Regions from separate parts of the Pseudomonas purpurea genome, predicted to be linked through region 2. Evidence: predicted binding sites of a transcription regulator. Region 2 holds the regulator's gene; the other holds the start of a gene.

Region 1 (4,401 bases), 1.2 Mb from region 2:
TCTGTGCCACTGGAGCAGAGACTTTCGACAGCTCTTCGACCTTGGCTTCGATGGCAGCCTTGTCGTCGCCTTTGACGGCGGCTTCCAGGGCAACCACGGCAGCTTCGATTGCAGTCTTCTCTTCAGCAGTCACTTTGTCGCCAGCGTCAGCGATCATTTTGCGCGTCGAGTGAACCAGGGCGTCGCCTTGGTTACGGGCGCTGGCCAGCTCTTCGAACTTGCGGTCTTCGTCAGCGTTGGTTTCAGCATCGCGAATCATCTGCTGAATTTCTTCCTCGGACAGACCGGAGTTGGCCTTGATCACGATCGACTGAGTCTTGCCGGTAGCCTTGTCTTTGGCGCCTACGTGCAGAATGCCGTTGGCGTCGATGTCGAAGGTCACTTCAATTTGTGGCACGCCACGTGGTGCTGGTGGAATCTCGGCCAGGTCGAACTTGCCCAGGGACTTGTTCTGAGCCGCTTGCTTACGCTCACCTTGCAGCACGTGAATGGTCACTGCGCCCTGGTTGTCGTCGGCCGTCGAGAACACTTGCGATTTCTTGGTAGGAATCGTGGTGTTTTTCTCGATCAGCGCGGTCATCACGCCGCCCATGGTTTCGATACCCAGGGTCAGCGGGCTGACGTCGAGCAGCAGAACGTCTTTCACGTCACCGGCCAGTACCGCGCCCTGGATAGCAGCACCCATGGCAACTGCTTCGTCCGGGTTCACGTCTTTACGTGCTTCTTTACCGAAGAACTCGGTCACCAGCTTCTGAACCAGTGGCATACGGGTCTGACCGCCGACCAGGATCACGTCGTTGATCGCGCCAACTTCGATGCCCGAGTCTTTCAGAGCGATGCGGCAAGGCTCGATGGTGCGTTGAACCAGGTCTTCAACCAGCGCTTCCAGCTTGGCGCGGGAGATTTTCACGTTCAAGTGCTTAGGACCGGTCGCGTCTGCAGTGATGTACGGCAGGTTAACGTCGGTCTGCAGGCTCGAAGACAGCTCGATCTTGGCTTTTTCAGCGGCTTCTTTCAGGCGCTGCATCGCCAGCGGGTCACCTTTGAGGTTCATGCCGCTTTCTTTCTTGAATTCGTCAACGAGGTAGTCGATCAGACGAATGTCAAAGTCTTCGCCGCCCAGGAACGTGTCACCGTTGGTGGCCAACACTTCGAACTGGTGCTCACCGTCAACTTCGGCGATTTCGATAACCGATACGTCGAAAGTACCGCCACCCAGGTCATAAACGATCACGGTGTGATCGCCCTTGGCCTTGTCCATACCGTAAGCCAGAGCGGCTGCGGTTGGTTCGTTGATGATACGTTTTACGTCCAGGCCAGCAATACGGCCGGCGTCTTTAGTCGCCTGACGCTGACTGTCGTTGAAGTAGGCAGGAACGGTGATCACCGCTTCGGTCACTGCTTCGCCGAGGTAGTCTTCGGCGGTTTTCTTCATTTTTTTCAGGATTTCAGCCGAGATCTGTGGCGGCGACATTTTCTGGCCGTTCACTTCAACCCAGGCGTCGGCGTTGTCAGCCTTGACGATCTTGTAAGGGACCATCTGAATGTCTTTCTGAACCACTTCTTCTTCGAAGCGACGACCGATCAAACGCTTCACCGCGTACAGGGTGTTGTGCGGATTGGTCACTGCCTGACGCTTGGCCGACTGGCCAACCAGGATTTCGCCATCGTTGGCGTAGGCAACGATCGACGGCGTGGTGCGCGCGCCTTCGGCGTTTTCGATAACTTTTACGTTGCCGTTTTCAAGAATGGAGACGCAGGAGTTGGTAGTCCCCAGGTCGATACCGATAATTTTGCCCATGTTCACTCTCCCGAAACTTTGGATTTGGTTGCCGCAGCAGTGGTGGCTAACTGCGGTAGCACTTAAACGCTTGACTTATAAATGGGGGCCTTGCGGCGGATTTCAAGCCTGCTCGTCAATCGAAGGCGAAACCGGCGCTGGCGCCTTGCTGACCACGACCATGGCCGGGCGCAGCAGGCGACCGTTGAGCACGTAGCCCTTCTGGAACACCTTCAGCACGCTGTTGGGTTCCATGTCGGCACTTTCCTGCATCGCCATGGCCTGGTGATGCTCGGCGTTGAACGGCTCGCCTTCCGGATCGATCGCTTCCAACTGATAACGTTTCAGAGTGTCCTGGAACATTTTCAGGGTCAGCTCGATGCCTTCACGCATCGGGCGAATGCTTTCGTCGTCCGGGTTGGACAATTCCAGGCCACGCTCCAGGCTGTCGATGATCGGCAGCAGGTCGCCGGCAAATTTTTCCAGCGCGAATTTGTGAGCTTTCTCTACATCCTGCTCGGCGCGACGGCGGACGTTCTGCAGATCGGCGGCAACACGCAAAGCCTGATCCTGAGCGCCAGCCAGTTGCTCTTCGAGCACTTGTACACGAGCCACCAGGTCTTCACCCGATGCTTGGGGAGCCTGATTGGCGTCTAGATTTTGCGTATCCAGCGTCTGTTCGTCAGCCATAGATTTCTCCTTTCAAAATCGTGCGCGAACTCGACTCGCGCTTCTGCCCCGGTATATGGGGCCGCAATTTTCAGGTTCAAGGGCTGAAGTCGTGGTACGCGTGATTAACCTTACAAAAATGCGTGAGATAGCATTCTGCTTCGCAATAAGAAAACCCGACTCTCAAGCAAATCGAGCTAAACGTGGGCATTGTCAGCCAGAAACAAAACACTGTATAAATAACCAGACCTAAAGCCTGGGAGCGGCCTCTATGCTGGTGCACCTGTCCGTACATAACTACGCCATCGTTGAACATCTCGATCTGGAACTTGATCGCGGGATGAGCGTGATCACAGGGGAAACCGGCGCCGGCAAGTCGATCATGCTCGACGCCCTGGGCCTGACCCTCGGCGACCGCGCCGACAGCGGCGTCGTGCGCCCGGGCGCCGACAAGGCCGATATCCTGGCCACCTTCGACCTTGCCGACATTCCCGAAGCCAGCGCATGGCTGGCCGAACGCGACCTGGAAAGCGAAGGGCCGTGCATCCTGCGCCGGGTCATCACCGCCGAAGGTCGCTCACGCGGCTATATCAATGGCAGCCCCTGCCCCCTTGGCGACCTGAAAGCCCTCGGCGAACTGCTGATTGATATCCACAGCCAGCACGAGCACCAATCCCTGCTCAAAACCGACACCCACCGCCGCCTGCTCGACGAGTTCGCAGGCGCCACGGACCTCGCCCGCCAGGTGCAACTGGCCGCCCAACGCTGGCGCCAGACCCGCCAGGAACTGGAACGGCTCTCCAACTCCGGCGACGAACAACGCGCGCGCCACCAGTTGCTCAGCTATCAACTCGAAGAACTGGAAAACCTAGGCCTCGGCGAAAACGAGCTGGAACACCTGGAGCAGGAACACAAGAACCTGACTAACGCTGAAACCTTGCTGGGCATTTGCCGCCAAGTGGTCGAGCAATGCAGCGAGAGTGATTCGGGCAATGTCCTGAATGCCCTGACCGCCAGCCTCAATCGCCTGTCGAGCGTCAATAACTCGGTGGTCGCACTGGGCGAGGCGACCAACCTGCTGACCAGCGCACAGATCCAGGTTGAAGAAGCGGTCGGCGAACTCAACCGCTTCCTCGATAACTTCGACGCCGACCCGGCACGCCTCCAGCAACTGGAAGAACGCCTCGACGCGATCTACACCCTGGCACGCAAACACCGGATTCAACCCACGGACGTCGCGGAACTCCAACAGCGACTGCTGGACGAAATTGAAACACTCAATGCCAACGACGAGTCCATCGAGCGACTGAGCGAAGAACTGGGCGCATACGCCCGGCACTATCAGGAAAAAGCCCGAGAGCTCAGCGATCTGCGCCATCAGGCGTCCACCCGCCTGGCCAGCGCCGTCGAACAGGAAATCCAGCGCCTGGGCATGCCCGGTGGTCGCTTCACCATCGAATTGCGCCCCAACAGCAGCACCGAACTACTGCCCAATGGCCTGGAACAGGTGGAATTGCTGGTCAGTGCCAACCCCGGACAACCGCTCAAAGCGCTGGCCAAGGTCGCGTCAGGTGGCGAACTGTCACGGATCAGCCTCGCGATCCAGGTCATTACCGCGCAAACCTCACGAGTACCGACGCTGGTATTTGACGAAGTGGACGTGGGTATCGGCGGCCCGACGGCTGAAATTGTCGGCCAACTGCTGCGCCGCCTGGGCGAGCGCGGCCAAGTGCTGACGGTCACCCACTTGCCGCAAGTGGCGTCCCAGGGTCATCAACATCTATTTGTGCACAAGGTTCGCGGCCACGACGCGACGCACACAGCCGTGTCGAAGCTGAGCAAAAACGAGCGGATAGAAGAAGTGGCCCGGATGCTGGGCGGAATCGACCTGACCAAGGAGTCCTTGGCTCACGCAAAGAAAATGGTCGTAACGGCAAAGATCTGATCAACAG
Region 2 (4,401 bases):
ACGGGCATCCGATTCCCTCGTCTGGACTTACTGCTGTTGTGGGTTCATCGATTGGCCGAGTTACACGACGACAATTTTGCGCCTTCCGCGAAAACCGTAAAAAACATGGAGTATTAGACGATGGGTTTGTTATTGATTATCGCGGTCGTGGTCGGGATTACCTTCTGGACCTGTTCCAACCGAATCATTGGCCGGCATAACCGTGCGCAGCGCGCCTGGGCTGATGTCCTGGTGTATGAGCGGCAGAAAACCAGGGTGCTTGATCTGCTTGAACAGCAGGTTGTGAGTTTCAAGGAGTACGAAGGCGCGCTGTTGGAAAAGATCACGGGTTTGCGCTCGGCCATTGGCAGGTTGCCGCAGGAGGCCAATGGTGGGGCTCTATTGCCCGTTCAGCTGGGTACGCGGGAATTGTTGGCAGGATTGAACGTGGCATTTGAGGCTTATCCAGAACTCAAAGCCAATGAATTGGTTAACAGCTTCATGCGGGAAATCACCGAGCAGCAAGAAAATATTGGTGCGGCGATTACCCTCTTCAACAGTGCGGTAGAGGTTTTCAACAATTCGATCCAGATGTTCCCCGGCTCCATTGTTAATGGCTTCCTCAATAAAAAGTCGGTGATCGTGCCATTTTCTGACTCCCAGGCTTCAGCGGCTTTTGAGTACAAGCCGAATTTTTGAAGGCGGGGGCATTAGAGGGCGATCGGCGGGAATGACCGGCTGCAAGAGACTTTTCGGAACGGTTGGCTGATGACCGTTCCTCAAGATCCCGAGCGAAGCCTGGCCGATGCCTATATAATCCCGGCCTTTCGTGGAGAACAGACCTTTATGCCAACGTCCTTTCTAGAAATTGTCGAGTTACCAGACGGCCGTATCGAGCTGCGCAGGGCCGAGGACGAGGGTTCTCTGGTTACTTTGGATTTCTCCGAGGATGCCAAGGCTTTCTTGCAGGGCCAGCACGTTGAAGTCGCCAAGGCGATGTTGAGCGTTGGAGTGCAGATGGCGGGACGCCTGGTTGAAGGTGAATTCGACAAAGAAGAAGGGTCGCGGGTTCTTCACTGATTCCGTTTGTCGGTTTTTGGTAAGAGATTATCGCTGCTCGGTTTTTCAGATCGGCTTCTCTGTCCTGGAGAAGCCCTGTGTCTTCAAGTGCACATTACGTGACACTTAACCCAGTCGAATATTCAGACTTTGTGCCTCTCCGATACGGGCGGCGCTGATCAACTGTTGCCGGGAGGCGCTGTTTAGTGGGTTCAACCAGCTGACGACGGTGTGACTGCGCCCCAGGCGTAACGCTTCGCAGGTCAGTTGCAGAGCGCTTTGTGTGCCGCGCGGTTGCAAAAGCAGGATGCGCTCGCGGTTCAGGGCCGGCGTCACGCAACCAGGTTTGAGTCAGGCTCGCCGGTGGTGCAATCAGTGTCAGCCAGCGAGCGTCCTGCTCCTGGCTCAGCTCTCTGAGGATGGGCGCCAGCAGGCTCAGGCAGTTCCCGGCGGCACCACGCAAAGACAGTTCGCTGAATACTTCGGGCTCGGCGATCCAGGGGGACTGCACTGTCTCTTTCAGGGTTGGCGCCAACGGTTGAACCATGAAGGCTTCGAACAAGGTCAGTTGTGCCTGCTGTGGTAGATGTGGGAACTGCATAAAGCCTCCTTTAACGGCGGATGACGCCGACGCTCAAGCCTTCGATCACCAGATCCTGATCTTTCAGATTCACCTCGATAGGCGCGAACTCAGGGTTTTCGGCAATCAGCCAGACTTTGCTGCCGTCGCGCTTGAAGCGTTTTACCGTCACCTCATCACCGATCCGTGCCACAACGATTTGGCCATTGCGGGCTTCGCGGGTGGTATGGACAGCCAGCAGGTCGCCATCAAAAATGCCGACGTCCTTCATGCTCATGCCATGCACGCGCAACAAATAATCAGCGCGAGGGTGGAAGAAGGCAGGGTTGATGTTGCAGGATTCTTCGATGTGTTGCTGGGCCAGAATCGGCGCGCCCGCGGCCACCCGGCCAATGATCGGCAAGGTGGATTCGTCAGCCTTGGCTTCAAAACCCGGAATGCGAATGCCACGAGACGCGCCGGGCGTCATTTCGATAGCGCCCTTGCGGGCCAGCGCCTTGAGGTGTTCTTCCGCCGCGTTGGGCGATTTAAAACCCAGTTCCAAGGCGATTTCCGCGCGGGTTGGCGGATAGCCGTTGTCTTCGAGGCAGCGTTTGATAAAAGCCAGAATCTCAGCTTGGCGGGGCGTCAGTTTTAGCATGTCGATCGCTCTGTCTTTTTATACAGTGACTGGGATTATATACAGTGAAGAATTCTTGGCAATCCTCGATTTTTTGCCGTCCGCTGGACGGTCGTCCTGCAGATCGTCGGTCCAGCGTCTGTAGGACTGACTACAGCTTTCAACAGGTATGGTTAAATAGCTGACCGACCATTCGCAAAACGAACTGCCAGCCTTGACAAGACACAAGCTGAAACGTATGTTTCAAACAAGTGTTTGTCAGGCGGAGTAGCCATGGCCCAGTCGGAAACCGTAGAACGCATTCTTGATGCTGCCGAGCAGTTGTTCGCGGAAAAAGGGTTTGCTGAAACTTCATTGCGGCTGATCACCAGCAAGGCCGGTGTCAATCTGGCGGCGGTGAACTATCACTTCGGCTCGAAAAAAGCGCTGATCCAGGCGGTGTTTTCGCGTTTTCTCGGGCCGTTCTGCATCAGCCTCGATCGTGAGCTGGAGCGTCGTCAGGCCAAGCCTGACAACAAGCCTTCGCTGGAAGACCTGCTGGAAATTCTTGTAGAGCAAGCGCTGGTCGTGCAGCCCCGCAGTGGCAACGATCTTTCCATATTCATGCGTTTGCTGGGGTTGGCGTTCAGCCAGAGCCAAGGCCATTTGCGGCGTTACCTGGAAGACATGTACGGCAAGGTTTTCCGTCGTTACATGCTGCTGGTCAACGACGCGGCACCGCGTATTCCGCCTATCGAACTGTTCTGGCGCGTGCATTTCATGCTCGGCGCGGCCGCGTTCAGCATGTCGGGGATCAAGGCCTTGCGTGCTATCGCCGAGACTGACTTCGGTGTGAATACTTCCATTGAGCAGGTGATGCGCCTGATGGTGCCGTTTCTGGCGGCTGGCATGCGCGCCGAAACCGGCGTCACTGACGACGCCATGGCCGCCGCCCAGTTGCGCCCTCGCAGCAAGTCGGCGCCGGTGGCCGCCAAGGTTTAGTGGCACACGGGTGGGCGCGGCAGCTTACATCCGCTAAGCTAGCCGCCCATGCCGACTCTCGTTTCAGACCCGCTCCAATTTCCTTTTGCAGACCACGTCCCACCGGGCATTGCCCTTGGTGGCGAAGTCGTGCGTCTGCGCCGGGCCGGGTTCTTCAAAGATGCGCCGCGCGCGCTTTTCGTAATCAAGGAATCTCTATGACTGCTGGCCTGCAAGGCTCGTTGATGGTGGACGTCGCCGGTACCTGGCTGACGGCTGAAGATCGCCAATTGTTGCGCCAGCCCGAAGTGGGCGGCTTGATCATCTTTGCACGCAACATTGAGCATCCGCGTCAGGTTCGGGAGTTGAGTGCATCGATCCGTGCTGTTCGACCGGATCTGCTGCTGGCAGTAGACCAGGAGGGCGGTCGCGTTCAGCGCTTGCGTCAGGGCTTCGTGCGTTTGCCGGCAATGCGTGCAATCGCCGATAACCCGAACGCCGAGTACCTGGCCGAGCAGTGTGGCTGGATCATGGCGACTGAAGTGCTGGCGGTCGGTCTGGACCTGAGCTTCGCCCCGGTGCTGGACCTCGATTATCAGCGCAGTGCGGTGGTGGGCAGTCGCGCATTTGAAGGTGACCCCGAGCGCGCCGCGCTGCTGGCGGGGGCCTTTATCCGTGGCATGAACAGTGCCGGCATGGCGGCCACAGGCAAGCATTTTCCCGGCCACGGCTGGGCAGAGGCAGACTCCCACGTCGCGATACCCAATGACGAGCGTAGCCTCGACGAGATCCGTGCCAATGATCTGGTGCCGTTCGCTCGTTTGAGCAAGCAGTTGGCGGCCGTCATGCCGGCTCACGTGATCTATCCGCAGGTCGACTCCCGGCCGGCCGGTTTTTCGCGCCGCTGGTTGCAGGAGATTCTGCGTGGCGAGTTGCAGTTTGACGGCGTGATCTTCAGCGATGATCTGTCGATGGCCGGTGCCCATGTGGTCGGCGATGCGGCCAGTCGAATCGAGGTGGCGCTGTCGGCCGGTTGCGACATGGGCCTGGTGTGCAACGACCGGGCGGCGGCCGAACTGGCCCTGAGCGCGGCCCAGCGCTTGAAGGTCAAGCCGTCGCCGCGTATTGCGCGGATGCGTGGCCAGGCATTTGCCAACACCGAATACCGCCAGGACCCGCGTTGGCTCACTGCCCTCGGTGCGCT

What was found. The regulator LexA, encoded in region 2, represses DNA repair genes until DNA is damaged. The targets are predictions, from matches to a motif close to CTGTNTNNNNANACAG.
Region 1: the regulator LexA is predicted to act here: its motif matches at 2,681-2,696, upstream of recN (DNA repair protein RecN).

Annotation. Positions count from the first base shown of each region.
Region 1 is NZ_CP150918.1:938,937-943,337, reverse strand. It holds gene dnaK (molecular chaperone DnaK) at 1-1,801, opposite strand, end outside; gene grpE (nucleotide exchange factor GrpE) at 1,904-2,470, opposite strand; gene recN (DNA repair protein RecN) at 2,721-4,394, shown strand.
Region 2 is NZ_CP150918.1:2,158,663-2,163,063, forward strand. It holds gene AABM54_RS09700 (hypothetical protein) at 1-117, shown strand, start outside; gene AABM54_RS09705 (LemA family protein) at 121-678, shown strand; gene AABM54_RS09710 (hypothetical protein) at 826-1,059, shown strand; partial or broken gene sulA (SOS-induced cell division inhibitor SulA) at 1,165-1,639, opposite strand; gene lexA (transcriptional repressor LexA) at 1,650-2,258, opposite strand; gene AABM54_RS09725 (TetR family transcriptional regulator) at 2,511-3,218, shown strand; gene nagZ (beta-N-acetylhexosaminidase) at 3,428-4,401, shown strand, end outside.